One region of the Williamsia sp. M5A3_1d genome, then DNA from elsewhere that is predicted to be linked to it. Evidence: predicted binding sites of a transcription regulator. Region 1 holds the regulator's gene; each other region holds the start of a gene.
The links. Region 1 encodes LexA, which represses DNA repair genes until DNA is damaged. Its sites were predicted from a motif close to CGAACANNTGTTCG; they were not measured.
Positions count from the first base shown of each region.

Region 2: the regulator LexA is predicted to act here: its motif matches at 2,094-2,107, upstream of ACLBW1_RS05745 (DUF222 domain-containing protein).
Region 3: the regulator LexA is predicted to act here: its motif matches at 6,067-6,080, upstream of ACLBW1_RS09335 (DUF222 domain-containing protein).
Region 4: the regulator LexA is predicted to act here: its motif matches at 5,372-5,385, upstream of ACLBW1_RS11465 (DUF222 domain-containing protein).

Region 1 covers NZ_JBKEZX010000004.1:271,246-279,007, forward strand. The annotation lists gene ACLBW1_RS18185 (PTS fructose transporter subunit IIABC) at 1-994, opposite strand, end outside; gene ACLBW1_RS18190 (1-phosphofructokinase family hexose kinase) at 1,095-2,069, opposite strand; gene ACLBW1_RS18195 (DeoR/GlpR family DNA-binding transcription regulator) at 2,066-2,833, opposite strand; gene ACLBW1_RS18200 (phosphoenolpyruvate--protein phosphotransferase) at 3,073-4,770, shown strand; gene ACLBW1_RS18205 (SDR family NAD(P)-dependent oxidoreductase) at 4,806-5,669, opposite strand; gene lexA (transcriptional repressor LexA) at 5,755-6,435, opposite strand; gene ACLBW1_RS18215 (LysM peptidoglycan-binding domain-containing protein) at 6,638-7,120, shown strand; gene nrdR (transcriptional regulator NrdR) at 7,244-7,744, shown strand; gene hrpA (ATP-dependent RNA helicase HrpA) at 7,682-7,762, opposite strand, start outside.
Region 2 covers NZ_JBKEZX010000001.1:1,226,160-1,233,921, reverse strand. The annotation lists gene ACLBW1_RS05750 (SDR family NAD(P)-dependent oxidoreductase) at 1-735, opposite strand, end outside; gene ACLBW1_RS05745 (DUF222 domain-containing protein) at 805-2,085, opposite strand; gene ACLBW1_RS05740 (PucR family transcriptional regulator) at 2,276-3,805, opposite strand; gene ACLBW1_RS05735 (aminobutyraldehyde dehydrogenase) at 3,966-5,369, shown strand; gene ACLBW1_RS05730 (primary-amine oxidase) at 5,450-7,381, shown strand; gene ACLBW1_RS05725 (TetR/AcrR family transcriptional regulator C-terminal domain-containing protein) at 7,401-7,762, opposite strand, start outside.
Region 3 covers NZ_JBKEZX010000002.1:384,448-392,209, reverse strand. The annotation lists gene ACLBW1_RS09370 (YceI family protein) at 1-210, shown strand, start outside; gene ACLBW1_RS09365 (hypothetical protein) at 366-575, shown strand; gene ACLBW1_RS09360 (TetR/AcrR family transcriptional regulator) at 587-1,168, opposite strand; gene ACLBW1_RS09355 (adenylate/guanylate cyclase domain-containing protein) at 1,299-3,086, shown strand; gene ACLBW1_RS09350 (threo-3-hydroxy-L-aspartate ammonia-lyase) at 3,099-4,088, opposite strand; gene ACLBW1_RS09345 (oxidoreductase) at 4,166-5,038, shown strand; gene ACLBW1_RS09340 (LppU/SCO3897 family protein) at 5,143-5,841, shown strand; gene ACLBW1_RS09335 (DUF222 domain-containing protein) at 6,121-7,599, shown strand; gene ACLBW1_RS09330 (alpha-ketoglutarate-dependent dioxygenase AlkB) at 7,604-7,762, opposite strand, start outside.
Region 4 covers NZ_JBKEZX010000002.1:827,875-835,636, forward strand. The annotation lists gene ACLBW1_RS11460 (Pls/PosA family non-ribosomal peptide synthetase) at 1-3,775, shown strand, start outside; gene ACLBW1_RS11465 (DUF222 domain-containing protein) at 3,858-5,324, opposite strand; gene ACLBW1_RS11470 (DoxX family protein) at 5,466-5,885, opposite strand; gene ACLBW1_RS11475 (M1 family metallopeptidase) at 6,021-7,391, shown strand; gene ACLBW1_RS11480 (DUF5709 domain-containing protein) at 7,393-7,762, opposite strand, start outside.

The DNA.
Region 1 (7,762 bases):
CGCTCGACCCGGCTGACGCGCCGCTGTCGGCCGCGGCGGCCGATCCGCCGACGCGCTTGGCGTTCGGGTTCTTCGCCGCGGCGACGGCCTCGGCGATCATCGTGTCGGGCTCGTTGATCGCCCGCTTGGTGCCCGATTCGATGACGGGCTTGCCGGCGAACCGCTCGCGGCCCTTCACGCCCACGTCGGTGGCGAAGATGACCGCGTCGGCCCGGGCGATGACCGCGGGATCGATGGCGGTGGTCTTCGACGACCCCTGGGTCTCGACGACGAAGTCGACATCGGCGCGCTGTGCGGCGTAGGTGAGGGCATCAGCGGCCATGTAGGTGTGCGCGATACCGGTCGGGCAGGCGGTGATCGCCACCACGGTGGTCGCGGCGGCCGAATCAGTGCCGGGGGGAGTGGTGCCGGCGGCGGACGATGCGGCACCGCTCGGTGCGACACCGGTCTGGTCGGTAGCGGTCTGGGCCGGGGTGGCCTTGGGTGCGGCCGGGGTGACGACCTCGGAGACCAGGGCGACCACGGCGTCGGCGTCGGAGGCGGCCCGGAGCTTCGCGACGAAGTCGGGGCGGACCAGCGCCCGCGCCAGCGCGCTGAGCAGCTTCATGTGCTCGGATCCGCCTGAGGCGGGCGCCGAGATGAGGAACACCAGATCCGCCGGTGCGTCAGTGGCGCCGAAGTCGACCGGCGGCGCGAGGCGGGCGAAGGCCAGGCTCGCGCGCACCGAGGATTCGGTGCGGCAGTGGGGGATCGCGATACCGCCGGGAAGGCCCGTGGCCGACTGGGCCTCGCGCGCCATCGCTGCACTCACGAGCGTGTCGGCGTCGGTGGCCCGGCCGCTGCGGACCAGGAGGTCGGCGAGGTAGGTGATCACCGCCTTGTTGTCCGATCCGGCGGCGACGTCGAGGGCGACGGTCGCGGCCTCGATGATCTGCGGTGGATCGGCGGATTCGGTCGCCCCGGTCGGAGCGGTGCCGATGTGGGTGTCGGACATCGTTGTGCCTTTTCTCGGTGGGAGCCTCCACGGTGGAGGCTGGATCGTGTCGGGTTGGTCGAAGAGCGGGTCGTCGGGTCAGGGGAGCGGCGCGGAGGCCTCACACCGCGTGGGGTGTCGCCACCTCGCTCACGCGCACCGCGGACAGTGCGAGGTCGGTGGGCCGGGGTGGTTGTGTTCCGGCGAGTGCGGCCGCCGCCGATCCGTAGGCGACGGCGCGACGCAAAGCGTCGGCCGGGGCGGCGTCGTCGAGGGTCGCGAGCAGGTACCCGGCCAACGTCGCGTCACCGGCACCGACGGTGCTCACGGGGACCATCGGCGGAGGGGTGGCGCGCCAGGCGCCGGCTGCGGTCACCAACATCGCGCCGGCCGCTCCGAGGGTCGCGAGCACCGCGCACCCGGCGAGATCGTGTAGGGCTCGCGCAGCGTCGTGAGTGGGACCGAAATCGCCTGCATCGGCGGCCGCTTCGAGCGTGGTGAGGTCGGCGCCGGTGATCTCGCACAGTTCCTCGCTGTTGGGCTTGAGCAGATCCACCGACACCGCGGGCATGGCTGCGCGCACCGCGGTCAACGGGGCGCCGGAGGTGTCCACCGCGACCCGACAGGACAGCGACGACAACCGGTCGGCGAGGTCGGCGTACCAGTCGACCGGCACTCCCGGCGGCAGCGATCCGCACAGTGCCACCCAGGTCGCGGTCGTGGCGGAATCGAGGACGAGGCGGGTCATCTCGGCGAGCTCGCCCGGCGACATCACGGCACCGGGCAGGTTGAGCTTGGTGGTGGTGCCATCGGGCTCGGTGATGGTCAGGTTGCTGCGGACGTCGACGGCGACGTCGACGGTGCGGTGGTCGAGACCCACGGAGTCGAGTCCCACCAGCAGGGGATCGCCGGCGCGTGCGGGCAGGATCGCGGTCGTGGTCGCGCCCGCCATCTGCACGGCGCGGGAGACGTTCACACCCTTGCCGCCCGGTTCGACACGCGCATCGGCGGCGCGGGTGACCGATCCGCGGACCAGGGCACCGGGGAGCACGATGGTGCGATCGACGCTGGGGTTGGCGGTGACGGTGACGATCATGCGATCACGACCTCGACGCCGCGCGCGGAGAGCTCCGCGGAGAACCCCGGGTTGATGCCGTCGTCGGTGATGAGGACGTCGATGTCGTCGAGGCCGGCGAACCGGGTCATGTCCTCGGCGCCGAGTTTGGACGAATCCGCGAGTACGACGACACGGTTGGCGGCAGCGATCATCGCCGACTTCACCGCACCCTCGTCGGGATCGGGGGTCGACAGCCCGTGTCGTTCGGTGATGCCGTTGGTGCCGATGAAGGCGACGTCGACGCGGTACGAGGCGAGCGCGGTGATGGGCGCGGGACCGACCGCGGCCTGGGTGAGCCCGCGGATGCGTCCGCCGAGGAAGTGCAGCTGCGCGCCCGGGTGGTCGGCGACCGACGCCGCGACGGGCAGCGAGTTGGTGAACACCGTCAGGCTGCGGTCGCGTGGCAGCCGGGCGGCGGCCTGCACGGTGGTGGTGCCGGCGTCGATCACGAGGCTGCCGCCGTCGGACGGCACGAAACGGCACGCAGCGGTGCCGATGCGCTCCTTCTCGTCGGGATGGGCGTCGGCGCGTTCGGCGACACCGAGCTCGGTGACCCGTACGGAGTCGACCGGGACGGCGCCGCCGTGCACGCGACGCAGGAACCCGGCCCGCTCGAGCGACGCGAGATCACGGCGCACGGTCTCGCTGGTGACATCGAATTCCTCGGCCAGCGCGGTCACCGACGCGCGACCGTGCGCGAGTACCTGGTCGGCGATGGCCTGCTGTCGCTCTTCGGCGTACACGCGTCCCCGTTTCGGTTGGAATGTGTGGCTTTGAATGTTGATATTGTTTTGTTTACGCCTGGATGTGTTGACAAGTCAAGCTTTTCTTGTAATTTGAGTCACACAGCAGCACCGCAATGACAATCACCTCGTCGAGGGTCCGGGTTCGGACGCCGCGGCGGATGATCGGCCGAGAAGCAACGATCGATAGGCACCCCATGGCTCCCCACGCGACAGCGAACGACCTCTCCCCGGTGGACGTGACCACGCCCACCGATCCCGCCGCCCCGACGGTCCTCACCGGGACGCCGGTGGTGTCCGGGGTGGCCTTCGCGCCGGTGATGTGGCCGGGCGAGCGTCCCGCCCTGCCGGGGCCGGGTACCCCACCGGCCGACGTCGAGGCGGAGTGCGCGCGATTCGTCGCCGCCGCGGCGGCCGTCGCCGATCGTCTGCGCGCACGTGCCTCCGCCGGGACCGGGGTGGCCTCGGAGGTCCTCTCGGCCACCGCCGCGCTCGCGCAGGACCGCGGCTGGATCTTCTCTGCGGAGAAGCTCATCCGGGCCGGATCGCCCGCGCCCAACGCCGCGGTCGACGCGACCGAGCAGTTCGTCGCCATGTTCACCAAGCTCGGCGGCCTCATGGCCGAGCGCGTGACCGATCTCCTCGACGTCCGCGACCGTGTGCTCGCAGAACTCGCGGGCGAGCCCGAACCCGGCCTGGCCCAGCCCGACCACGAGGTCATCCTCTTCGCCGACGATCTCGCCCCGGCCGACACCTCCGGGCTCGACCCCGCTCTCGTGCGGGGCCTGGCCACGCGCCTGGGCGGCCCCACCAGCCACACCGCGATCATCGCCCGTCAGTTGGGGATCCCGTGCGTCGTCGCGGTCGGTGCGCTCACCTCGGTGGCCGCCGGCACCCCGGTGATGCTCGACGGCGAGGCCGGCACCGTCACCGTCGGCCCCGACGCCGACACCGCTCGCAGCGCCGTCGCACGCTCCCGGGACGCGGCAGAACTGGTGTCGCGATGGAGCGGACCGGGACGCACCGCCGACGGGCTCGACGTGTCGATCCTCGCCAACGTCCAGGACGGTTCCTCCGCCCGCTCGGCCACCGACTTCCCGGTGCAGGGCATCGGACTCTTCCGCACCGAACTGGCCTTCCTCGACCGGGCGACGGAGCCCGACGCCGCCGAGCAGACCGCGCTCTACCGCGAGGTCATCGAGGCGTTCGTGCCCGCCGCGGGGGAGTCCGACGCCAAGATCGTGATCCGCACCCTCGACGCGGGCTCCGACAAACCACTGCTGTTCGCCGACAACGGAACCGAGGCCAACCCGGCCCTCGGCGTACGCGGTCTACGGGTCGCGTTCGGCAACCCGGGTCTGCTCGACCGGCAACTCGACGCCGTCGCGGCCGCCGCCGAGGCGACCGGTGCGGCACCGTGGGTGATGGCCCCGATGGTGGCGACGGCGACCGAGGCCCGCGACTTCGCCGCGAAGGTGCGTGCCCGGGGTCTCGTCGCCGGCGTGATGATCGAGATCCCCTCGGCTGCACTGCTCGCGCCGTCGATCCTCGCCGAGGTCGACTTCGTGTCGATCGGCACCAACGACCTCACGCAGTACACGATGGCGGCCGATCGCATGTCGGCCGAACTCGCCTACCTCACCGACCCGTGGCAGCCGGCCGTGCTCGCGCTCATCCACATGGTGGCCTCGGCGGGGTCGGCGGCCGGTAAACCGGTCGGGGTGTGCGGCGAGGCCGCCGCCGACCCACTGCTCGCCTGCGTGCTGGTGGGTATGGGCGTCACATCGTTGTCGAGCGCACCGGCGGCCGCCGCGGGTGTGGGTGCGGCGCTGGGTCAGGTGCGCACCGAACAGTGCCGGGCCGCGGCGCGGGCAGCGCTGGCGACCGCGGATCCCGCGGACGCACGCGTCGCCGCAGCGGCGGCCCTACACGACTGACCCGGCGACACGAGGACGGGGCCGATCGGCCGTCCTCACCGACGGCGGGCGCGGTCCTCCACCTCGCGCACGAGGCCGATCATCGTCGAATCCCGCTGCAACGCAGCATCGGAGAGCGGGTTGACGATCCCGCGTAGAGCGGCGACCGGGATCCATCGACGCGGCACCTGTATCCGCGGGGACCGCGACTCGATGCCGTCGGCGACCGCCAGTCCGACGCGACGGGGCTTGATGGGAGTCAGCAGGGGACGTGGGAACGCCCGCTTGATCAAAGCGGTGGCGAGTTCGTCCTTGCCGAAGGCGACATCGGCGATGGGGGTCGCGACCCACCCGGGATAGAGCACCCCTGCCGTCGCGCCGTGGGCCGCGAGCTCGCTGCGCAATGCGCGGCCGATCTGCTCGACGGCCGCCTTCGACGCCGCATAGGGCGCATTGACCATCCCGTTCAGGTACGCGTACGTCGACGACGTGATGAGGACGTGGCCCCGGGCATCGATGACGTGGGGCAGCGCCACCCGAACCGTGTTCCACACACCCATGAGGTTCACGCCGATCACGCGCTCGAACACGCCGTCCGCCACGCTGGCGACGGTGTCGGCCGAATCTCCGCTGGAGATACCGGCATTGGCGAACACGACGTCGATCCGACCCCACCGTGCCACGGCACGCTCGACGGCGTCCGAGAGATCAGCCGGGACCGTGACATCGGCTCGAAGCGCGAGGACACGATCGGGATCGAGCCCCAGCACCGCGTCGTCCACCGCGGCCTGGACCAGGTCGAGCGCGACCACACGGGCACCCCGACGATGCACCTCACGGACGACCTCACGCCCGATGCCACCTGCGGCGCCGGTCACGACGACCACCGCGCCGTCGAGGACCAATCGCTGTGCACCCATCACGTCTCCTGTCGTCCACCCCGATCGGGTGGTCAGTGTGACACGCGGCGTAGTCAGATGCGGTACGCGGGGTGACGAGGGTCGGTCAGAGGCGTCGCATGACGGTGACGACCTTGCCGAGGATCGCCGCCTCGTCACCCGGGATCGGATCGAACTGCGGGTTGTGCGGCATCAGCCAGACGTGGCCGTCGGTGCGCTTGAACGTCTTCACCGTGGCCTCGCCGTCGATCATGGCCGCCACGATGTCGCCGTTGTCGGCCACGTTCTGCTGGCGGACCACCACCCAGTCGCCGTCGCAGATGGCGGCGTCGATCATCGACTCGCCGACCACGCGCAGGAGGAACAATGCGCCGTCACCCACGAGTTCACGGGGCAGCGGGAACACCTCCTCGACCGCCTCCTCGGCGAGGATGGGCCCACCGGCGGCGATGCGACCGAGCACCGGGACGAAGGTGGGGGTCGGCAACGACAGGGCATCCGAGCCGCCGCCGTCACCGGGATCGGCGTCCTGCACGTTGACCGCCCGGGGTCGGTTCGCATCGCGCTTGAGGAAGCCCTTGCGTTCGAGGGTGCGGAGCTGGTGGGCGACCGACGACGTGGAGTTGAGGCCGACCGCGTCTCCGATCTCACGGATGCTCGGGGGATATCCGCGCTCGCGGACCGACGCACGGATGACCTCGAGGACCTTCGCCTGCCGAGGCGTCAGATCGGCCTCGCTGATCGGTCCATCGGCGAAGTCGGTGGTGGTGACGGTGGTGTCGGACACGGTGTCCCTCCTGTCGCGGCCCGCTCCCGACCGATCTGTTCGAACGGTTCGGACAACGCGCGGACCTGCTGTCACCTGGGACAGTAGTGCAGCAGATAACAACTTTCAAACATTTGTTCGACCGTGTCGGGACATTGTCGGAGGCGCGTGATACAAATCGAACACACGTTCATTCGAACGTCTGGTCGATGAGGAGCACGTCATGAATCAGACTCTCACGCGTCACAGCAGCACCACGGCACACCGGCCCGCCGACGCCACGGTCGAGCGCGCGCCGCGTCCGGCGCAGCGCCCCGTGCCCGTACGTCACCGCCCCGCGGGTCGGCCCGCCGCGGCCCGCCCGGCCGGTGTGGTCTGTGCCGACGGCCGTCGCCACGCACCGGTGTCCCGGCGGCCCGCACCCATCGGATGGGGAGCGGCCATCGTGGCCGGCATCGCGCTCGCGGTCGCCGTCTGGGCTGTGGTGCTCGGCGGATCGGCTGCCGCCGAGTCGTCGGCGGCTCCCGTCGCGGGTACCTCCGTGGTCCATGTCCGTGGCGGCGAGTCGTTGGGAGAGATCGCGGCGCGCGTCGCGCCGGACCGGGCGACGTCCGCGGTCGTCGCCGACATCAAGGAGCTCAACCACATGAGCGGATCGGCGTTGACCGCCGGCCAGCCGCTGCTCGCCCCGCTCTACCGGGACTGACCGGTGTGTGACGGCCGATCGGGGTCGGTATCCTCGCGACCGTGGGTCCACATCGGGCCCTGTGACGCCTCGAGGTCCACCCTCGACACGCGTCGCCCGCGGATCAGGTTCGAGGACACGGCGATGCACTGCCCCTTCTGCAAACACGAGGACACCCGGGTGGTCGACTCGCGTGTCGCCGACGAGGGGCAGGCCATCCGTCGTCGCCGTTCGTGCTCGAACTGCGGCCGCCGGTTCACCACCGTCGAGAGCGCGGTGCTCGCCGTCGTGAAACGCAACGGGGTCACCGAGCCGTTCAGCCGCGAGAAGGTGATGCTCGGAGTCCGCCGCGCCTGCCAGGGCCGCGCCGTCGACGAGGACCGGTTGCGCCTGCTGGCCCAGCAGGTCGAGGACGCCGTCCGCGCCTCCGGATCGGCCGAGATCCCCAGCAACGAGGTGGGTCTGGCCATCCTCGGTCCGTTGCGCGAACTCGACGAGGTCGCCTACCTGCGCTTCGCCTCGGTGTACCGGTCGTTCGAATCGGTCGACGACTTCCAGCGTGAGATCGACGACCTGAGGTCGTCACCGTCGCGCGCCGCCACCGCCTCCGTCGGCGCCTCGGGCGAGACCGTCGATCGCACGTAGGATCCGCTGCTCCGACAC
Region 2 (7,762 bases), on a different contig from region 1:
GCTGCGTGGCGATGCGAGGAACGCCACGACGTCGGCGACCTCGGGTGCGTCGACGACCCGCCGGATCGAGTTGGTCGCGAGCTCCTGCTCCAGACTCGCCATCGAGACCTGTTCGCGTGCAGCACGTTCGGTGAGGCGTTCAATGAGTCGCTCGGTGCGGGTGAGCCCCGGGTGGACCACGGTGACGTTGATCCCCTTCGGTCCGAGTTCGTCGGCGAGGTTCTTCGTGAGGGCCGACACGCTGACGTTGCGGACGGTGTGCGCGATCGACGTCGCCTGGCGTGCACCCAGGCCACTGATGTTGATGATGCGACCCCACCCCTGCGCCACCATGTGCGGTGTCACCGCCCGCGCGGTCCGTAGGTAACCCAGCACCTTGATCTCGATCTCGGCGCGCACCACGTCATCGGTGATGGCGTCGAACTCGGTCGGCTTGCCTGCGCTCCACGGTGTGGCGGCGCTGTTCACGAGGATGTCGACGCCACCCAGCTCGGCGACGGCCTGCTCGACGAGGTGATCGACCGACCCCTGATCGGCGGTGTCGACGACGATCGCGAACACCCGGCCGCCGTCCGCGGTCGTCAACTCGGCGGCAGTCGCCTCCAGCCGTTGCGGCTCACGCGCCGCCACCACGACATCGGCCCCCTCGGCTGCCAATCCCCTCGCGATGGCCTTTCCGATGCCGCTGCTCCCACCGGTGACGATGGCGCGCTTCCCGCTCAGCTGTAGGTCCATGGGTCTCACACTATGGAGTTGTCAAGGTTCTCGAACGTCCCGATGCGGGGCGTTGGTTCTATGACGGCGCTATGCGGCGATCGGTTCCGCGGTCGTCAAAGTTCTTCTGTTGTAGGCCGGTAGAGGTACGCGGCGTGGGTCGATGGTTGCGGGTGGGATGAGCCAGGGGTGTCGGTCGTGGCCCATGACGATGTCCCAGCCGGCGGTGTGGACCGTGACGTGACACGACCGGCAGAGGAGGCAGCCGTTGTCGACGGTGGTCGGTCCGCCGTCGGCGAAGTGGATGATGTGGTGGACGTCGCACCACGACGCCGGGGCGCCGCATTTGATGCAGCTCTGGTCGCGGGTGAGGACGACTTTGCGTGCGTTGCCGGTGAACAACCGTTTCTGGGCGGCGACGGAGATGGGTGCTCCGTTGAGGTCGACACCGATCCCGAGAACCTTCGCGTCGCAAGCCAGAAGTTTTGTCGTCAGGTCGGAGATCGGTCCGAGCCAGGTCAACCGAGCCGGCTCCGGGGCGCGGGACTCGACGCTCTCCAGTGGAACAGTCACGACGATCTCGGTGGACGGTGGCCCGGACAGTGCGTCGGGCGACAGTCCGCGGCTCGCGGCCTCCAACATCTGGGCGAAGGCATCGGCCCGCCGGCGAGCGGCGGTCCGTGGGTCGGGGGTGCCGTCAGGTTCAGGGCGCGGCCGCGACGCAGTATCCAACGCGGTGACGAGTCGTTCACCGGTGGCGACGTCGAGGTCGAATTCACCCCGCAACCGGCCGTCGTCGGATTGTTTCCACGCCAGTTCATTCAATGCGGCGTCCTCGGCCACAGGCACGTTCGGCGTTTCGGCGGGGGTGTGGGCGATCGCAGCAGCGCGGGCATCGGCGACGACCTCCGCGGGTGTCTTCCCGGCGATCGCGTACCCGATCAGCCGCCGCTCGAGACTCGACACGACATCGGAGTCGAGTGGTTCCCCGGTGCGGCGCGCGACGTGGTCGATACCGCGCGCGACGGCGTCGAGGTGTTCAGCCGACACCGAACCATCGCGGGAATGACGCGCCACCCCCGGCAAAACATCGCGGGCACGCCCGAGGCGGATCAAGCGTGACGCCACCGCAGGTGCGACTCCATTGGCACACAACACTTCCCGCAGCGACATCCCCGACCGTCGGGCGACGCCGACACGGTCGGCCTGGGCGGTCAATCGTGCGAGCAGGTCGTCGGCCACCGCCCGCAAGGCCACGACGCCGCGAATGGCAGCGATAATCGAGGCGTCATCATCGGCGACGACGGTGTCTCGTGTGCGGTGGTCGTCGATGAGTGAGTCGGCCAATGCAAGAATTGATCCCCCGGTCATACCTCAATCGTACGGACGTTCGGAGAACCGCGCAAGGGTCAAATCCACCGAATCCTGTTGACAGCTGGGCGAATAACGCATGGGCGACGGCCCCGATCACCACACTACCGCGCGGGTACGACAGAACTGGGCGGCAGCGACGCATCCATCCACAAGCCGATCTCGAAGAGAAATCGGCCGCGCACAAAGATCAGCGACGTTTCCCGAGCGGGCGGTCGCCACTGAGGAGGATGAGCAGGAGTTCGGCGCGGGTGCGGGCGTCGGCGAGGTCGACGCCGAGGAGGCCTTCGATCCGGAACACCCTCTGTCGCAACGTGTGCCGGTGCACGCCGATCGCTGCGGCCGCGGATTCCCAGTGTCCGTTGGCCTCGAGGAAGCGGCGCAGCGTGGTCACGAGGTCGGCGCCGCCGGCGGCATGTACATCCAGCAGTGGGCGCAGCCGTATGTCGTGTAGTCCGCGCAGGCCATCCTGGACCTCGTCGATCGCCAACACCGATCGCGTCGCCACCAGATCGACCACCTCCCCGTCGACGGCGGCCCGAGCGGCCTGGCGGGCCTGTCCGGTCGACACGGCGATGTCGCACAACGGAACCGGGTCGCCGAGGCCGGCGCGCATCCGGAGTCCTGCAGCCAACAGCTCGGCGGTCGTGGCGTCGTCGTCCCCGCGGAGCAGCACCACCACCTCCCGGCCGTCCCTCGTGCAGAAGACCGGGCGCCACCTCTGCTCGAGCGCCGAGGACAATCGACCTACGGCGTCGACGGCCACTGCGGCCGAACGGAACTCGTAGACGACCACCCGCACGTGACCGTCGCCGTCGGCGGCCCGGAGCAGCATCGTCTCCGCGGTGGCCGGCAACCGGTCGCCGCGCACCGCGAACCCCAACACGTCCGAGTGCAGCTGCGCCCGTTCGGCGGCGACGTCGCCGGCACCGTTGTGTTGCAACGTGATCAACGACGATGCGTGCCCCACCAAGACGCGCTGCAGATCACCCAGCGGTCGGTCGCCGATCACCGCGAGGTGACCCACCACCGCACCGCCGGAACTGATGCGCTGCACGGTGATCGTGTGGTCGGCGGTGATCGTGACCCCCGCGGCCGACGCCGCGCCACCCGAGCGCCAGTGATCGGGACCGATCGCGCGGCGCACGTGCGTCATCGCGGCCGGGTCGGCCGCACCTGGACGACTGCACACCACACGGCCGTCACGGTCGATCACCACCACGGTGTGGTCGAGCGCCGCCGCGAGCTCGCCGGCGAGCGCCGGGACACCACCGGCGATGACGGCCCGGGTCATCGCCGGCTGGCTGCGGGCGGCTCGGGTGAACTGCGCGTAGCGATCGTCGGCGACGCGGTCGAGCAGGGTGCGCGCGATCGCGGAGAACGGGATGGGCAGCGGGACCTCGAGCACCGGGAGTCCGAGATCGGTGCCGATGTCGACGAGGTCGTCGGGCACGGTGTCGTAGCCCAGCCCGGTCCCGAAGCCGACTGCCGCGACACCGGCGTCGGCGAGGCTGGCGAGATAGCGCCGGCGACCCTCACGATCGTCGGGTAACCGCATCCCCGTGGTCAGCAGCAGCTCTCCGCCCGACAGCCAGTCGGCGGCGTCGACGAGCTCGGAGGTGAGCGCGCAGTCGATCGGCCGGTCGAGCCCGAGGCGCCCGGTGCACGACCGCAGGTCGAGGGCGCGTTGATCGAGGAGCCATCCGACCGTCGTCGCCACTCCGATCACCCCTTTCAACTGCGCGGATACCGCGACGCTACTCCGTTTCGTCCACGTGCAAGGGCATCGGATGGACAGATTGTCAGGGGCACCCCTCCACTCACACGGGAAACACTGATCGACAAGCCACCCATCGTCGCCTGAGGAGGCAACCACCCGTATGACCACACCGACCGTGCTGCGAAACTGGATCAACGGCGAGTTCGTCGATGCGACGGGCACCGAGGTCATCGATGTGGTCAACCCGATCGACGAGACGGTCGTGGCCCGCTCCCCCATCTCCAGCGCCGCCGACGTGGATGCGGCCATGGCGGCGGCGAAGGCGGCCTTCGCGTCGTGGGGCACCACCACACCCTCGACCCGCCAGAAGGCACTGCTGCGTCTCGCCGACGCGATCGAGGCCAACTCCGATCGGATCGTCGCCGCGCAGGCACGCAACACGGGCCAGCCCGATCAGCAGATCGCCGACGAGGAGGTCACCGTCGGCGCCGATCAGATCCGCTTCTTCGCCGGCGCTGCCCGCATGCTCGAGGGAAAGGCCGCCGGCGAGTACATGGAGGGCTTCACCTCCTACGTCCGGCGCGAGCCGATCGGGGTGGTCGGTCAGGTCACCCCGTGGAACTACCCGCTGATGATGGCGCTGTGGAAGATCGGTCCCGCGCTGGCCGCGGGCAACACCATCGTCCTCAAACCCAGCGACACCACCCCGGAGAGCACGCTCGTCCTCGCCGAGATCAGCAAGAGCATCCTCCCCGACGGCGTGCTCAACATCGTGCTCGGCAACGGTGAGACCGGAGCGGCCGTCGTCAGCCACCCGACGCCCGGACTGGTCGCGATCACCGGTTCGGTGCGGGCCGGTATCGCCGTCGCGGTCGCGGCGGCGAAGAACCTCAAGCGGGCGCACCTCGAACTCGGCGGCAAGGCACCGGCGGTCGTGTTCGCCGACGCCGACCTCGAGAAGTCCGTCGCCCCCATCGCCGACGCGGCCTTCTTCAACGCCGGTCAGGACTGCACCGCCGTCACGCGCATCCTCGTGCACTCCTCGATCCACGACGCCTTCGTCGACAAGCTCGTCGCCTACACCGCCGACGTCACGGTGCCCCCGTTGAACAACCTTGACCACTTCGGCAAGGTCACCGCCATCCTCGACTCCGTCCCGCCCCACGCGACGGTCGCCATCGGCGGCAAGCGCAAGGGCGAGAAGGGGTTCTTCGTCGAACCGACGGTGATCACCGGGGTGCATCAGGACGACAAGCTGGTGCAGGCGGAGACGTTCGGCCCGGTCGTCACGGTGCAGTCGTTCACCGACGAGGCCGAGGCGATCGCCCTCGCCAACGGCGTCGACTACGGTCTCGCGTCGAGCGTGTGGACCACCGACCACGCCACCGCCAACCGGATGTCGGCCGCCCTCGATTTCGGTTGCGTCTGGATCAACTGCCACATCCCGCTGGTCGCCGAGATGCCCCACGGCGGATTCAAGAACTCCGGCTACGGCAAAGACCTCTCCGGCTATGGCGTGGAGGACTACACGCGCATCAAACATGTGATGAGCTCGGTCGACTAGGACCGCCATGATCCCCGCCTGCGCGGTCGTAACCCGGCCGCGCAGGCGTGTTTTCCCTCCCACTCCAGGAGTCACCCCACGTGATCAGTCATCCCCTCGACCCCCTCGACACCGACGAGTTCCGTTCGGTGACCGCCATTCTTGCGCAGGCGCACGGTGTGGGTCCGGGGTGGCGGTACTGCTCGATCGAGATGGCCGAGCCGGGGAAAGCCGAACTCGCCGCGTTCGAGGCCGACGGCACGGTGCCGACCCGACGCGCGCTGGTCACCCTGCTCCACAGCGCCCGCAACGAGACCCACAAGGCGGTGGTGTCGCTCACCGACAGCGCAGTCGAGTCGTTCGAACACATCCCCGGTGTGCAGGCCAATTTCACCGTCGACGAGTTCGAGGAGTGCGACCGCGTGCTGCGCGCGCACCCCGATGTGATCGCCGCCCTCGCCCGACGCGGCATCACCGACATCGACCTGGTGTTCATGGACACCTGGACCTACGGCGCCGCGGTGATGCCGCCGGAGTGGGCCGATCGACGGCTCGGCTGGTCGGACACATGGCTGCGTTCGGAGCCCGGCGCCAACCCCTACGCGCACCCGGTGTCGGGGCTGCACTGCGTGATCGACGTGAACACGATGGAGCTGCTCCGTATCGAGGACTCGTTCGACGGCGCGGGCGGCGCGATCGATCCACCGGAGGTGATGGGTGAGTACGTCCCGTCGCTGATACCCGAACGCATCCGGGCGCAATCGCGGCGAGAACCCCTGAAGCCGTTGGAGATCACGCAGCCCGACGGTCCGTCGTTCACCCTCGACGGCAATCTGTTGCAGTGGCAGAACTGGTCGCTGCGGGTGGGGTTCAACCACCGCGAGGGCATGACGCTGCACACGGTCAGCTACCGCGACGGCGACCGCGAGAGGTCGGTCGCGCACCGGATGTCGTTCGCGGAGATGATGGTTCCCTACCGCGACCACTGCGAGGACCACTACCGACGCACCGCCTTCGACATCGGCGAGTGGGGCCTGGGGTTCATGACGACGTCGCTGGAACTGGGGTGCGACTGCCTCGGCGAGATCCGGTACCTCGATGCGACGCTGCACGACAGCGCCGGCGAGCCGTACACCATCACCAACGCCATCTGCATCCACGAGGAGGACGACGCCGTCCTGTGGAAGCACGTCGACCACGACGCCGGCGCCGAGGTGCGTCGCGTGCGACGGCTCACGGTCAGCTTCCACGTGACCGTCGCCAACTACGAGTACCTCGTGTACTGGCGTTTCCACCAGGACGGCAACATCCAGTGCGAGGTGCGCGCCACCGGGATCATGGTGACCACCCCGATCGCGCCCGGCGCCGACCACCCGCACGGCACACTCGTCGACGAACGCACGTATGCGCCGTTCCACCAACACTTCCTGGTCGCGCGACTCGATCTCGACGTCGACGGGACCGACAACACCGTGGTGATGAGCGAGACCGAGGCCGAGCCGATGGGCCCCGACAACCCGTACGGACTGTCGTTGGTGCAGCGCAACACACCGCTGCGGACGGAGTCCGAGGGCAAGCAGGACATGAACTGGGCGAGCCAGCGGGCGTGGAAGGTGGTCAACCCCAACACCACCAACGGCCTGGGCACGCATCCGGCCTATAAGCTGATCCCCGGCGACGCCATCCCGTCGATGTTCGACCCCGCGTCGCCGATCTTCGCGCGCGCCGAGGTCATCGGCCACACGCTGTGGGTGACCCCGAACAGCGCCGACGAACGTTGGCCTGCAGGCGAGTTCGTGAACCAGTCGGCCGGCGACACCGGACTCGGCGCGTGGACGAAGGCCGATCGCCCGATCGAGAACACCGATGTCGTGCTCTGGTACGTGTTCGGCGTCCACCACATCACCCGGCCCGAGGACTGGCCGGTGATGCCCGCCGACACCGTCTCGTTCTGGCTCAAGCCATTCGGGTTCTTCGACCGCAATCCCTCGCTCGACGTCGCCCCGTCACCCGGTGGTCACTGCCACAGCTGAGGTCGCACCCTCGGGCTCCTCAGCGACGCGCGACGAGCTCCGACCATCCCGCGATGAGCGCCGCGAGGCCGGCCTCGAACGCCCGGTCGGCCCGGTCGGGCGTGTTCGCGTGCGCGAGGACCTCGGCGAGATCGGGGGCGCTGGTCCCCTCGACCGACCAGACCTCGACGGGCGCAGCGAGATCCAATGCCGAGCCCAGTACGAAGGCGTCGAGGGTGGTGATCGCGTCGAGGGTCTGTGGCGCCGACATGCCGCCGCGGCGGAACGTCCGCGCCAACGACTCGTACATGGCCAGCGCGGCGTGGGATCGGACGGTGTGCGCGGTCAGCAGCGGGATCAACCGCGGGTGTGCCGCGTAGGCGTCGCGGTACGACCGCGCGA
Region 3 (7,762 bases), on a different contig from region 1:
GGCGTCACCAAGTCGGTCGATCTCGACCTGGAGTTCAACGGCGTCAACCCCGGCATGGGACAGGGTGAGGTCGCGGGCTTCGAAGCCTCGGTCGAGTTGAACCGCAAGGACTTCGGCATCGACATCGACATGCCGCTGGAGACCGGTGGCGCCGTGGTCGGCGACAAGATCACCATCACCCTCGAGATCGAGGCGCTCAAGGCCGCCTGATCCCGGCAGCCACGGTAGGCGCGGTCATCTTCGCAGACGCGAGGGTGACCGCGCCAATCCTTTTCCGGGGCAATTAATTCAGGTGACGACGGCGACCGGGCCGCCTACCTTCATCGGTGAAAGTGATTACCGCACTCACCGATTGGAGGAAGATGATGACCACGTTGCATGTCGCCTGGGCGCCACGCGTCTCGCAGGTCCCCGATCGCCGGTCGGTGCTCGCGCGGTTCCTGCGCCCGCGTCGCGCGTCCACCAGGCTGACCGACGCGGAGCGGGTGGAACACCAGCTGCGCCGGCGCAATCGCAGGGAATTGGAACGCGCGGCGTGCCGCGCCGCCTACGACCAGCTCTGGTTCCGACGCTGATCGACGATCGATCAGCGGGGCGCGATGCCGTTCACCACCAGGTCGACGAGGCCGGTCAGATAGGCCTCGTCGACCTGTTGGTGTGTCAGCAGCAGGCGGGCGTAGATCGGTGCGTAGAGCGATTCCAGCGCCAGGCGGTGATCGACGGTGTCGGTGATCTCGCCGCGGGCGACCGCGCGCTCGAGGATGACGCCGACGGTGGCCATGCGGTCGTCGACGAGCCTTTGCCGGGCCTCGTCGAGCCGCCCGGAGTCGAGGGACATCGTAGCCAGCCGGAGCAGGGCCTTGCTCTGCGGCGACGAGAGTGAATCGCGCAGCCCGATCGTGAGTTCGAGGAGGTCGCTGCGGAGGTGGCCGGTGTCGGGGACGGTCACCGAACCGATGTCGATGTGGTTGAGCAGCGCATCGGTGATGAGCTGGTCCTTGGTTTTCCAGCGCCGGTAGACCGATGTCACATGTACGCCTGCAGCCTCGGCCACCGACGCGATCGTCACACCGTCGAAACCGGTGTTGAGCAGCTCGTTCACCGCAGCATTGAGGACCCCGTCGACGACCGCTTTACCGCGACGATGGGTCTTCTGGGGCGCTGACACGTCGGCGAGCCTATCGCAATGGGTGTTGCGTTATGTATATTTTCCGCAAAAGGTGTTGCGTTAGGAAGCGGTCACATTCTCGGCCGGTCCCCGTGTCACCCATGACAACACCGGGAGGGTGGTGACCGGCATGACAGGACGTGCGACAGCGCGTGTGCGCAGGCTCGGTGGCCGCAGTGCCCGGGAGCGTCTCCTCAACCCCTCCCGACTCCCCGGTTTCGGCCTGGTGCGGTCGGTCGCGGGCGAGTACCCGTTCGCCGGTCGCGACTGGGAATCGATCGATCCGGCCGAACGTCGGACCGTCGCGCGGCGTCTGATGACCATCGCGGTGCTCGGCATCGTGGTCGCCAACGTGGCGGTCGGTATCGAGACCGTCGTGCTCGTCGCGCTGGTCACCAGCGGCGGCGATCTGTCGATGATCTCCGAGGACGGGACGTCGATCGTCGCGGTCGCCCTCGCACTCGTCGTCGGGGTGGTCGTCGACCTCATCGCCGGTGTCTCGATGGTCCGCCCCCAGACCGCATGGTTCACCAGCGGCGAACCCGCCGACGCCCACCGCCGGCGCTCGGTGCAGCGGATGCCGATGCACGGCGTCGTCGCGACCGCCATGGGCTGGGCCGCCGGTGTCGCCACCTACGCGGTGGTCAGCGCCGACGCGTCACCGATCCAGATGCTCATCGTCAGCTGCGCCTTCGCGCTCGCCGGGGCGTCGTCGGGCTGTGTCACCTACATGGTGCTCGAGCGCGCCGGCCGTCCCATGGTCGCCGCCGCGATGCGCGACGCACCGCCGCGCCGGCCGATGCTGGGTGTGCGCGAACGCATGATCGTGCTCTGGGTGGTGTGCAGCGGCGTGCCGCTGGTCGGCATGTTGATGATGAACATCGGCCGCGCGATCGGGTGGGTACCTCCGAGTCACACCGCCCTCGACGTGCCCACGGTCGTGCTGTCGGCCATCTGTCTGCTCAGTGGCGCCCGCGCGATCGCGCTGGTGTCGAAGTCGATCACCGACCCCCTGCGTGGCCTGCGCCGCGCCGTCGACCGCGTGGGAGAGGGCGGATACGACACCAGGGTCGACGTCTACGACTCCTCGGAGCTCGGGGTGCTGCAGCACGGCTTCAACGAGATGGTCGACGGCCTCACCGAACGCGAGCGGCTGCGCGACCTGTTCGCCCGCCACGTCGGCAGTGAGGTCGCAGCACAGGCGTTGTCACACGATGTCGGCATGCACGGCGTGAACACCGACGTCGGCGTGCTGTTCGTCGACATCGAGGGATCCACCCGTTTCGCCGAGTCGGCCGATCCCACGGTCGTCGCGGAGATGCTCAACCGCTTCTTCACCATCGTCGCCGAGGTCGTCGAACGCCACCACGGCTTCATCAACAAGTTCGAGGGTGACGCCGCGCTCGCGGTGTTCGGCGCACCCAACGCCATGGACGACCCGTCGGCCGCGGCACTGCGCGCCGCCCGTGAACTCGGCGCGGAACTCGAGGCCCTGCACCCGCTGCGGGTGGGTATCGGGGTGTCGGCGGGCCGTGTGTTCGCGGGCAACATCGGCGCGGAGACCCGCTACGAGTACACGGTGATCGGTGATCCGGTGAACGAGTGCGCCCGCCTCGCCGAGGTCGCCAAGAGTGCGAAGTCGAACGTGCTCGCCGGCGGCGCGGCCGTCGCGGACCTGCTGGGCGACGCGCCCGCCACCGACAGCGATGCCGACGACACCGACGCCGGCTCCGAGATCGTGGCCCACGACGAGATGTGGGAGTGGGTGTCGATGGGGTCGATCACCCTGCGCGGCCGAGGCGCGGCGACCGAACTCTTCGCGCCGATCGACCTCCTGCCCGACGGGGAGTCCCCGATCACCGATCTCGTCGACGGCCTCATCCGCAGGCCGCTGTCGATCCTGCGCGGCCGTCGCTGACCCTGCCGGGGTTCAGGGTGTCGGGGACGCCAGGCGCGCCAGATCCACGTTGCCGCCGGAGAGGATGACCCCGACACGCAAGCCTGTGAAGCCGTGTCGGTCGTCGAGTGCCGCGGCCACACCCAGTGCGGCGGTCGGTTCGATGACGAGCTTCGCGCGGGTCGCCACCAGGTGCATCGCCGCGATCAGCGCGGTGTCGTCGACGGTGAGGATGTCGATGACCCGCTCGGCGATGACGCCGAACGTGTGCTCGCCGAGGTGGGTGGTCTGCGCCCCGTCGGCGATGGTGCGCGGCGGGTCGATCGTCACGATCGACCCCGACCGCAGTGAGCGCAGCCCGTCGTCGCCGGCCGCCGGTTCCACCCCGTAGACGCGGGTGTGCGAGGCGAGCCCACCCGCGGCCAACAGCGAGCCGCTCAGCAGCCCGCCCCCGCCGAGGGGCACCAGCAGCACGTCGAGATCGGTGACGTCGGTGAGCAGTTCGAGCGCTGCGGTGCCCTGCCCGGCGATCACGTCGGGGTGGTCATACGGCGGGATAACCGTCGCCCCGGTCCGCTCGGCGATGTCGGCCGCGATCGCCGCGCGGTCCTCGGTGTAGCGGTCGTAGCGCACGAGGGTGCCGCCGTATCCCTGCGTCGCGGCCACCTTCGGTGCGGGTGCGTCGTGCGGCATCACGATGGTCGCATCGATGCCGTGCAGTCGGGCGGCCAGCGACAGCGCCTGGGCGTGATTGCCCGAGGAGAACGTCACGACACCGCGCCGCCGCACCTCCGGGTCGAGCCGGGCGACGGCGGTGTAGGCACCGCGAAACTTGAAGGCCCCCATCCGTTGCAGGTTCTCGCACTTGCAGAACAGGTGTGCACCGGCGGCGTCGTCGATCGCCGTCGAGGTGATGACCGGCGTGCGGTGGGCGACACCGGCGAGCGTGGACGCGGCGTCCTCGACATCGGCGAACGTCAACGGCTCCGGGGTCACCGGGTCCGGGGTCACGGGGTCGGCCATGAGCGCGACCCTACCCACGCGACCGGGTCGCGCTCTGGAGAACATCGGCGCGGGTGGGCGCGGGTAGCATCGGCGCCGTGAGCACATGGTCGACGAACGACATCCCGGATCAGACCGGCCGCACGGTGGTCATCACCGGCGCCAACAGCGGCCTCGGCGCCCAGGCGGCCAAGGCTCTCGGCGCCGCGGGGGCGACGGTGATCCTGGCCTGCCGCACGGTGTCGAAGGCCGAACCGGTGGCCGCGGAGATCGGCCCCAACGCCTCGGTGGCCGCGCTCGATCTCGCCGACCTGTCGTCGGTGCGGGCGTTCGCCGCGGGCGTCGATCACCTCGATGTGCTGATCAACAACGCCGGCGTGATGGCCGTCCCGAAGTCGCGCACCGCCGACGGTTTCGAGATGCAGTTCGGCACAAACCATCTCGGTCATTTCGCGCTGACCGGCCTGCTGCTGCCGAAGATCACCGATCGGGTCGTCACCGTGTCGTCGTTCGCCCACGCGATCGGCAAGATCGATCTCGATGATCTCAACTACGACCACCGCCGGTACGAACGGTGGTCGGCCTACGGTCAGTCGAAACTCGCGAACCTGATGTTCGCGTTCGAGCTGGCGCGCAAGCTGGGCCGATCGGGTTCGTCGGTGTCGTCGATGTGCGCCCATCCCGGTTACGCCAGCACCAACCTGCAGTCGCACACCGAGTCGTTCTACGACCGGTTCATGAAGCTGAGCAACCTCGTCGCGCAGTCGGCCGCCGACGGCGCACTTCCCGAGCTGTACGCGGCGACCTCGCCCGAGGCGGCGTCGGGTGCGTTCTACGGTCCGCGTGGTCTCGGTGGGCTGCGGGGTGCACCCACGCTCACCAAGCCGCTGCCCAAGGCGCGCAACGAGAGTGTCGCCCAGTCGTTGTGGGTCGCATCGGAGAAGCTGACGGGCGTCTCGTTCGATCTGTGATCGCGCGGGGTTGACCCGTTCGCTCCCGTCGGTAACAGTCGCTTTCGCGGGGTCAGCGCTGTACCTTGTCACCGATCAGCACCCGCGTTGATCGGAGACCTGTCGTGACCAGCCCTGATGAACCGAAGCCGGAGCAGTCGTCACCGCCGAGTCCCGCGGGTGAGCCCCCGACGTATCCGCCGACCTATCCGCCGGCCGGGTCACCGCCAGGGTCTGCACCGCCGCCGTACGGGGCCGCGCCCTACGGTGCTGGGCCCTACGGCGAACCGCCGAAGAAGTCGCGAAAGAAGTTGTTCGGCATCATCGGCGGTGTCGTGGTGCTGCTTCTCGTGGTCGTCGTGATCATCGGGGTCGTCGCCTCCAAGGACACCATCACCGACATCAACGACGCCAAGGCCGGCGACTGCATCACCGTGAGCGGCAGCAGCACCGACGCCACCCCCAAGACGGTGAACTGTGCCGGTGACACCTTCAACTTCGTCGTCGCCGAGAAACTCGACGGCGGCGCGAACTGCGCCAATGAGCAGTACTCCCAGCTGACGCAGAAGGACAAGGGCAAGTTGTGCCTGGTCCCGAACATGCAGGTCGACAAGTGCTATCAGCTCGCCGGGCCGGGTGGATCGATCACCGACTTCACCGAAGTCGAGTGTGGCGCGGCGCCGGCCGAGGGTGGCGCCCAGGTGGTGACGGTGAAGAACCGTGAAGACGGCACCGAGATCGATTGTGCCGACGGCATTCCCGTCACCTTCGAGAAACCCAAGCCCCTCGGCTACTGCCTGGCCATCAACAACGCGACAGGCTAGCCACCGCTGACTGTGCCGGTGGTGCTGACTGTGTGGAAAGCCGGCCGGTGGTGCTGACTGTGTGGAAACGGCCGTCGAGTGTGCTCACCACACAACGTGAGCCGACGACGAAACGACGCACACTCGGCGACCGGCTTCCGCACCGTCAGCGGCAGTAGAACGCAACCAGATAAGCGAAATACACCAGCTTTCAACACTATTCACTGAAATCAATCGCCCAACCCTCGAACATCCGTGCTAGCATAGATGTACAGATCCACCTGGGGAGGGGGCAGGCCGATGAACGCTATCAAAGCGGATTACGCTGCCCTGGAACAGATTGTGGACAGGATTCTTTCGGCGGACTCCACCTCGTGCACCGAGGAGGAGGTCGCGGATCTCGCCATCCGCCGTGAGCGCATCACCCGCCAGCTGGAAGCCGCCGGCAACCGCCGGATCCTCGAGGTCTCGGACCGTGACGCCCACCGCGCCGTGGGGTGTGTGAACCTGACCGAGTTCCTGCGGACGACAGTGCGCGTGACGCAACCGAAGAAGCGGCTCAAAGAAGTGCAGGCGCTCGAACCGATGCACGCCATGACCGGCGAGAAGCTCTCACCGGTGTGCCCGAACACCGCACGAGAGCTCGCCGCGGGTTCGATCGGCCCCGACCACGTCCACGCCGTCCTGGATGTGATGGCCAAGATCCCTACCGCGGTCGAGCCCGAGCACCGCGCGTTCGCGGAGCAGACCCTCGCCGAGTTCGCAACGACGCTGACCCCGAGGGAGATCGCCGCGGCCGGTGTGCGGATGCTGGCGCACCTCGATCCCGACGGGACCCTCACCGATGATCGTGATCGAGCCCGGAACCGGAAACTGTCGCTGGGTTGCCAGGACTCGCAGCTCATGTCGAAACTCACCGCCACACTGGATCCGGTCACCCGCGCCCTCTTCGATGTGGTGCTTGCGAAATGGGCGGCACCGGGGATGAACAATCCCGACGACGAGCAGTCACCCGCGGGCGACGGCAATGACGTCGACCCTGCCGTGCTGCGCGACGCGGCGGATCGGGACTGCCGATCGCAGTCCCAGCGGAACCATGACGCGCTCAAATCCATACTTGCTGCTGCCGTGAACGGAGGCCTGCTCGGCGGCTCGCATCGCGGGTTACCGCCGCAGATCATCGTCTCGATCACCGACGCCCAACTCCGCGAGCACGCAGGCGTCGCACGAACCGCCACCGGCAGCGATCTACCGATGACCGACGTGATCAAACTGGCCGCCGACGCCCAGACGCACCTCGCGGTGTTCAGCGACATCACCAACGAGCCGCTGTTCCTCGGGCGCTCACGCCGGTTGGCGTCCCAGTCGCAGAGGTTGATGGCGTTCGCGCAATACCGCGGTTGCAGCAAAGACGACTGCGGTGTCCCGTTCGCCTACACTGAGATGCACCACGCCGAGGCCGACTGGGCCGATGGCGGGCTCACCGACTCCCCGCACATGGCCCCCGCCTGCGGAGCCCACAACCGGGCCGTCGGGATCGAACCTCACCAGTGGGTCACCGAGAAGATCGCCGACGGCCCTGACAAAGGTCGCTACGGTTGGCGTCACAACACCGACCCACCAGGCACGGCGAGAGCCAACCACCTTCATCGGATCGACGGACTCCTCGAACGCCACCTGGCCGAGGGTGGAGACGAATCATGCGATGAATCGACACACCTGGTGCAGCGCGCCGTCGACATCACCTGGCCGCGGATGCACCTGAACCCGGCTGCCTAGCGCGTCACCACAACCCGGTGGGCCTGAACTGGATGCTGATCCTCGGTCCGACTCCGGTGACCTTGGGTACCGCGTGTTCCCAGGTGCGCTGGCAGCTGCCACCCATGACGAGCAGGTCGCCCTGCGCGACAACGAACTTGAGAGATGCGCCGCCTCCGCGTGG
Region 4 (7,762 bases), on a different contig from region 1:
CGACGACGGCGAGGTGTCGCTGGGGTACGCCGAACTGCTCGAGGCGGTCGACGACGGTGCCCGGTGGATGGCCCAGCAGAACATCGGGCGCGGCGACCGGGTCGGCATCCGGATGCCGTCGGGATTCCGCGAGCTCTATCTGGCGATCCTGTCGACGATGGCGGCCGGAGCGGCGTACGTACCGGTCGACGTCGACGACCCCGACGAACGCGCGCATCTCGTGTTCGGTGAAGCCCAGGTCGCCGCGGTCATCGACAAATCGGGACTGCACCGCACGGCGTCGGTGCGCAACCGCGACACCGTCGAGACCCCCGCGTCGGCGGCGTCGATGGCTCCCACACCCGACGACGACGCGTGGATCATCTTCACCTCGGGCTCCACCGGCACCCCGAAGGGTGTCGCGGTCACCCACCGCAACGCCGCGGCGTTCGTCGACGCCGAGGCCGACATGTTCCTCGTCGACGAACCGATCGGTCCGGGCGATCGCGTGCTCGCGGGACTCTCGGTCGCGTTCGACGCCTCGTGCGAGGAGATGTGGCTCGCGTGGCGCCACGGCGGCTGCCTCGTCCCCGCGCCGCGGGCCCTGGTGCGCAGCGGCATGGACCTCGGGCCCTGGCTGGTCGCGCGCGACATCACCGTGGTCTCCACCGTCCCGACGTTGGCCGCGCTGTGGCCCGCCGAGGCCCTCGAGGCGGTGCGACTGCTCATCTTCGGCGGCGAGGCGTGCCCGCCGGAACTCGGTGAGCGCCTTGCGGTCCCAGGCCGCGAGGTGTGGAACACCTACGGCCCCACCGAGGCCACCGTCGTCGCATGTGCCGCACCGCTGACCGGTCAGGGGCCGGTGCGCATCGGACTGCCCCTGCGGGGATGGGATCTCGCGGTCGTCGACTCCTCGGGCAACCCGGTCGCCGAGGGCGAGACCGGCGAACTCGTGATCGGCGGGGTCGGACTCGCGCGGTACCTCGATCCGGCCAAGGACGCCGAGAAGTACTCGGCCATGCCCACACTCGGGTGGGACCGCGCCTACCGCAGCGGCGATCTGGTGCGCCTCGAGGCGGAGGGACTGGTGTTCGCCGGCCGCGCCGACGACCAGGTGAAGGTCGGCGGACGACGCATCGAACTCGGCGAGATCGACAACGCACTGCAGAACCTGCCGGGTGTGGGCGGAGCCGCCGCCGCGGTCCGCAAGACCGCCGCAGGCAACTCGGTGCTCGTCGGCTACCTCGCCTCGACCGATCCCGCGTTCGATCTGCACCGCGCGCACGACATCCTCGCCGAACAACTCCCCGCGGCGATGGTCCCCCGGCTCGCACTCGTCGACGAGTTGCCCACCCGGACCTCGGGCAAGGTCGATCGCGACGCACTGCCCTGGCCGCTGCCCGGTGCGACCGGTGACGCCGACCGCGCCGACCTCGGGCCGACGGCTGCCTGGGTCGCCGACTTGTGGACGGCGGTGCTCGGCGTGGCGATCGCCGACGAGAAGGCCGATTTCTTCAGCGAAGGCGGCAGTTCTCTCGCCGCCGCGCAGCTGGTGACCGCGCTGCGCGAGCGCTACCCCGAGGTGACCGTCGCCGACCTCTACGACCACCCGCGGCTCGGATCGCTCGCCTCGATGCTCGACGACCTCAACCCCGGCATCGTCGCCGAACCCCGCGAGGTGCGCCCGACACCGCGCATCACCGGCATCGCACAGATGCTGCTGTCGATCCCGCTGACCACCCTCACCGGTCTGCAGTGGGCGACGTGGCTCGGGGTGGCCAACAACGTCGCCGCCGCGTTCACCGATGTGCCGTGGTTGATCTCGGTGAACTGGTGGGTGCTGATCGCCGCGTTCGTCGTGTTCATCACCCCGTTGGGTCGCATGGTGATCGCCGCCGCGGGGTGTCGACTGCTGCTCGCCGGGGTGGCGCCGGGGACCTACCCGCGCGGCGGGTCGGTGCACCTGCGGCTGTGGATCGCCGAGCGCCTCACCGAGGCCAGCGGCGCATCGAACCTGGCCGGCGCACCGTGGATGATCTACTTCGCCCGCGCGCTGGGCGCCGACATCGCCTCCGGTGTCGATCTGCACTCGCTGCCCCCGGTGACCGGCATGATCTCGCTCGGCGAGGGCTCCTCGGTGGAACCCGAGGTCGATCTCGCCGGCTGGTGGATCGACGGCGACGTGGTCCACATCGGCGACATCGAGATCGCCGAACGCGCCACCGTCGGCAGCCGTTCGACCCTGCTGCCCGGGACGCGCATCGGCCGCGACGCCGTCGTCGCCCCCGGATCGGCCGTGCTGGGCAAGGTGAAGGCCCGTCAGCACTGGGCCGGTTCACCCGCGGTGAAGACGGGCAAGGCCACCACCCCGTGGCCGGCGGAACGACCGCCGCGCGCGAGCTGGTGGGTGCCGGTGTACGGCGTCAGCTCGATCCTGCTGGCGGGTATCCCGCTGCTCGCCCTGGCCGCGGGTCTCGCGGTGATCGGCACGTGGGCCGCGCGCGCCGACCGTCTGCGCGACGTGGCGCTGCGGTCGTTGGCGTTGCTGCCCGCTGCGACCGTGGTGAGCCTGCTGGTGTTCGCGGCGATCACCGCGGTCGGGGTGCGGTTGCTGTCGATCGGGATGACGGTCGGTTACCACCCGGTGCGGTCGCGGGTCGGCTGGCAGGTGTGGGCTACCGAGCGACTGATGGATTCGGCGCGCACCTACCTCTTCCCGCTGTATGCGAGCCTGCTGACGCCGGCGTGGTTCCGGCTGCTGGGCGCCGACATCGGCACAGGCACCGAGATCAGCACCGCCCTGGTGATCCCGAAGTTCACCTCGGTCGGCGACGGCGCGTTCCTCGCCGACGACACCATGGTCGCGAGCTACGAACTCGGCGGCGGCTGGATGCACATCGACGAGGCGAAGATCGGCAAGCGCGCCTTCCTCGGCAACTCGGGTATGACCGGTCCGGGCCGCAAGGTCCCGAAGAACAGCCTGGTCGCCGTGCTCTCGGCGACGCCCGACAAGGCGAAGTCGGGGTCGAGCTGGCTGGGCAGCCCGCCGGTGCGTCTGCGGCGCGCGGTCGCCCAGACCGACACCAGCCGCACCTTCGACCCGCCGCGGAAGCTCAAGATCGCGCGCGCGGTCGTCGAGACGATGCGGTTGATCCCGGTGATGATCTCCTTCGGTCTCGGGCTGTTCGTGCTCATCGGCCTGCAGTACATCGCCTCGCAGTCGAACTTCTGGCTCGCCGGCTTGGTCAGCGGATTGATGTTGCTGGTCGCCGGGGCCGCGGCGTGCTGTATCGCGGCCGCGGCGAAGTGGCTGGTGGTAGGCCGCATCGCCGTCGGCGAACACCCGTTGTGGAGTTCGTTCGTGTGGCGCAACGAGCTGTCGGACGCCTTCGTCGAAACCGTTGCGGCGCCGTGGTTCGCCAACGCCGCCACCGGCACCCCGATCCTCAACGTGTGGCTGCGACTGCTGGGCGCGAAGATCGGTCGCGGCGTGTGGTGCGAGACCTACTGGCTCCCCGAGGCCGACCTGGTGACCCTGGGTGACGGCGCCACCATCGCGCGCGGCTGCGTGGTGCAGACACACCTGTTCCACGACCGTGTGATGGCGATGGACCGCGTCACCCTCGGCAACGGCGCCACGCTCGGACCGCACTGTGTCGCACTCCCCGCCGCCGGTCTCGGTGACGCGGCGACCGTCGGGCCTGCGTCACTGGTGATGCGCGGCGACGTGGTCCCCGACTTCACCCGCTGGCAGGGCAACCCCATCGCGCCCTGGTCGGAGACCAGCAGGAGTTGATCTGGTCGGAGACCAGCAGGAGTTGATCTGGTCGGAGACCAGCAGGAGTTGATCTGGTCGGAGACCAGCAGGGTTTTGTCCCCTAGTTCGTCCACGGATCAGGTGATCGCGGCCTGGTGGATATTCGTTCCCACGCCTGGGCCAGGAGTTCGTCGGGGTGGTGGAGGTGGTTGATTCTCGGTTGTCGGTCCGGGTCGATGGCTGCCGGCGGAATCCATCCGCATCTCCCCCGATAGGGGCCGTGCTGCACGATCACCGTCTGCCACCGCTCGGGGCCGTCCCCGACCATCGCATGATGTTCCGGGCACGCCTGTACGAGCTGGTCGATGTCGGTCAGACCACCCTTCGCCCAGTCCGTTCCGTGATGCGACTGCGTCCACGACGGCGGAACCGAGCAACCCGGGTGTGTGCAGCCGCGGTCGCGCAGACTCTCGGCGATCCGCTGCGCCGCCGACGCCAACCGATGCGTCCGGCCGAGGTACAACGGGACCTCTTGCGGGTCGAGAACCGCGATCAATGCCGACTTCTTCTTCGCCAACTCCACTGCATCGGCAACCGGGATGTCACCACCCGACATCGTCGTCGCGACCCCGACCAACTTCTCCAACTCGGTGAGAGTCATCGTCGCCACCACCTGGGCGGGTGACCCCCTGTGAGAGCCGAGAGTCCCCGATTCGATGAACCACCCGAGCATCGCCGAGAACGCGTCATGACGACGCTGCGGGGCCGACCGGGTGTCACGTTCCGCGGCCGCGTCGGCCTGATCCCGGTCGGTGCCGGGGTCGCTGTACGAGCCGGCCGGCGACTCGGGGTCATCGGGATTGTTCATGCCGGGGGTGGCCCAGGTGTCGAGCAGGACATCGAGCATCGCGCGCGTCTTCGGGTCGAGTTCCGCGGACAGTTTCGACATCAACTGCGCGTCCTGCCTCCCCAGCGACAACCCCCGACGCTTGTTTCGATCCCGGTCGTCGGTCAACGTTCCGTCCGGATCGACCCGGGCGAGCAGACGGTCACCCACTCGCGACAGGTCCAGCGGAGTCAACTGCTTCGCCGACTCCACCAACGTCGCCTCGGCGAGTTCACGCGTCTGTTCGTCGACCGCAGCCGGGATCTTGTCCAGCACCGACAACACCGTGTCGGCGTGGTGATCGGAGATCGCACCGTCACCCATCGCATCCGCGATCTCTGGATGGGTGGGCTCACACACCGCGCCGGTCAACCCTGTCAACGGTGTGATCGCCGCCGCCACCCGCAGCCGACGAGCCGCCTCACCCCGGGAGATGTGCAACTCCTGCGACAGCATGTCGCCGGCGAGCATGTAACCCCACCCCACATGCGAACCCCGCGAGGCGATCTCGCTCACCACGGAATGCGACGCCACGCCGAGACGCCGCTGCACGCGCTCGAGCCGATGCATCACCGACCGCAGATCAGCGTCACTCAGGAGTGACAACGCAGTGTCATCGAGCCCGTCGAGAACGGTCTCGAAGGCGCCCACGGCATCGAGCGGGTCCAACGCCGCAGCGCGCGCAACAGTGTCGACCGACATCGCGCGCCCCCTCCCCGCCATCCCCCCCGGACGACCTCCACCATCATAGAACATATGTACGACAACCGCCGCTAGGAGCTGCTGGGGTCGTGGTACTGCGCGATGACGTTCGCCAGGCGTCGGCGACGACGTGCGAGCCCGTCAGGTGGTGGCGCGGCCCCGACGGCTCATGAGATAGCCGTCGACACCGGTCTTGCCGGTGTTGACCAGGCCGACCGCGATGAGCGCCGCGATGAGGGCGAGCGGGAACTCGTATCCGCCGTCGGAGTTCCAGAAACCGTTGTCGACGTGGGCGACGAAGATCGCGCCGATCATGTCGATGATGAGCAGGATCGACACCAGCGGCACGAGGACCCCGAGGATCAGGAGGATGCCGCCGACGAACTCGACCCAGGTCGCATAGTGCGCACTGAACTCCGGGAACGGCGCATCCATAGCCGCGAATCCCTTTTGGGTGGCGTCGATTCCGTTGGTGTGCAGCTTCTGCCAGCCGTGCATGATGAAGATGATCCCCAGGATCACCCTCGCGATCAGCGATGTGAGACTTCTCGATGCGCCCATGACCGTTCCTCCTGATGTCCGATTCGCCTGCTCTGAGGGCGAACGCTACCGGAGCGAGCCCCACCGGTCGGCGGGTAACCTCATTTCACGATCGTGGGCGCCGTGCCACGACACACATGTGCGAGTGGAGGTTTGGTGCCGGTCAGCAGTTCATCGGGTACGGGTTCATCGAGTGGCGGCCCTCTCCTGGGTGACCCGACCGACGGCATCGACCCGTACCTGCCCAAGAACGGCAACCTCGGTTATCGGGTCAGCCGGTACGACCTCGAGCTCGAGTACAAGGTGGCCAGCAACCGCCTGACCGGCGTCGCGACCATCACCGCGACCGCCATCAACCATCTCGGACGCTTCACGCTCGACCTCGCCACGTCGCTGTCGGTGGCGCGGGTGTCGGTGAACGGCAAGCGGGCCTCGCGCTACAGCCAACGGTCCAACAAGCTGTCGATCACCCCCGCGACTCCCCCGCCGCCGGGCGCCTCGATGACCGTGGTCATCAAGTACGCGGGTTCGCCGAAGCCCATCCGCGGGCCGTGGGGCGAGGTCGGGTTCGAGGAACTGACCGAGGGTGCGTTGTGCGCCAACCAGCCCAACGGCGCGGCGTCGTGGTTCCCGTGCGACGACCACCCCTCGTCGAAGGCGTCGTACCGGATCGCGATCACCACCGAGTCGCCGTATCACGCGATCGCGAACGGGACCCTGCAGCGCAAACGCACCAAGGCCGCGATGACGACGTGGGTGTACGAGCAGGTGGAGCCGATGGCGACCTACCTCGCGACCATCTCCATCGGGCCCTATGTGCGGACGACGCTCGCGACGAAGCCGGTGAAGATCCACGCGGTGCTGCCCGAGCGGCTTCGCGCGGGCTTCGATGCCGATTTCGCGCGCCAGGAACAGATGATGACGGCGTTCTGCGACATGTTCGGCCCGTATCCGTTCCCCGAGTACACCGTGGTCGTCACCGACGACAACCTCGAGATCCCGATCGAGGCGCAGGGGATGTCGACGTTCGGCGCGAACCACTGCGACGGCAACGGCGGGTCGGAGCGACTGGTCGCCCACGAGCTCGCCCACCAGTGGTTCGGCAACTCGCTGACCCTGGCGCGGTGGCAGGACATCTGGCTGCACGAGGGTTTCGCCTGCTACAGCGAGTGGCTGTGGGCCGAGTACGCCGGCGACGACACCGCCGACAACCTGGCCCGCCGACACCACCGGCAGTTGGCGACCTCGCGCAAGGACATCGTGATCGGCGATCCGGGGCCCGAGAAGATGTTCGACGACCGCGTCTACAAGCGCGGCGCACTCACGCTGCACGCACTGCGCACCACGATCGGCGACAAGGCCTTCTTCGAACTGCTCAAGGAATGGACCCGCGAACACCGCTACAGCTCGGTGAGCACCGACGACTTCACGGCACTCGCCGCGCGTCACAGCGCCGCGTCGCTCACGCCGCTGTGGCAGAAGTGGTTGCGCCAGAAGGCGCTACCGGCGTTTCCCGAGTCGCGCTAGATCAGGGGATCTGACCGTCGGGAACGGTGTGCACGGCGGCTTCCTCGGCCGATGCCCCGGCTCCGTCGATGCCGGCGTCGGAGGCGACCTCCTGATGCGTGATGTGGGGGTTGACGCCTTCGTCGGGCGAGATCAACCGGCCGGAACGCTCGTCGCCGACCTCACCGGTGATCGTTGCGTCGTCACCGAACTCGTCGACCTCGTCGATGTCCTCGGACAGGTCCTCGTCGTTCGCGGGCACGCGCGGGGCGACGTCGTCGTGGAACGCGACCTCGGTCGTCGGGTCGGGCACCTCCTCCGCGAGATGCTGGTCGAGTGACTCGCCCTCGCGCTGCTCCTCGGCGGTGATGCCGTATCGCGTTGCGGGGCTC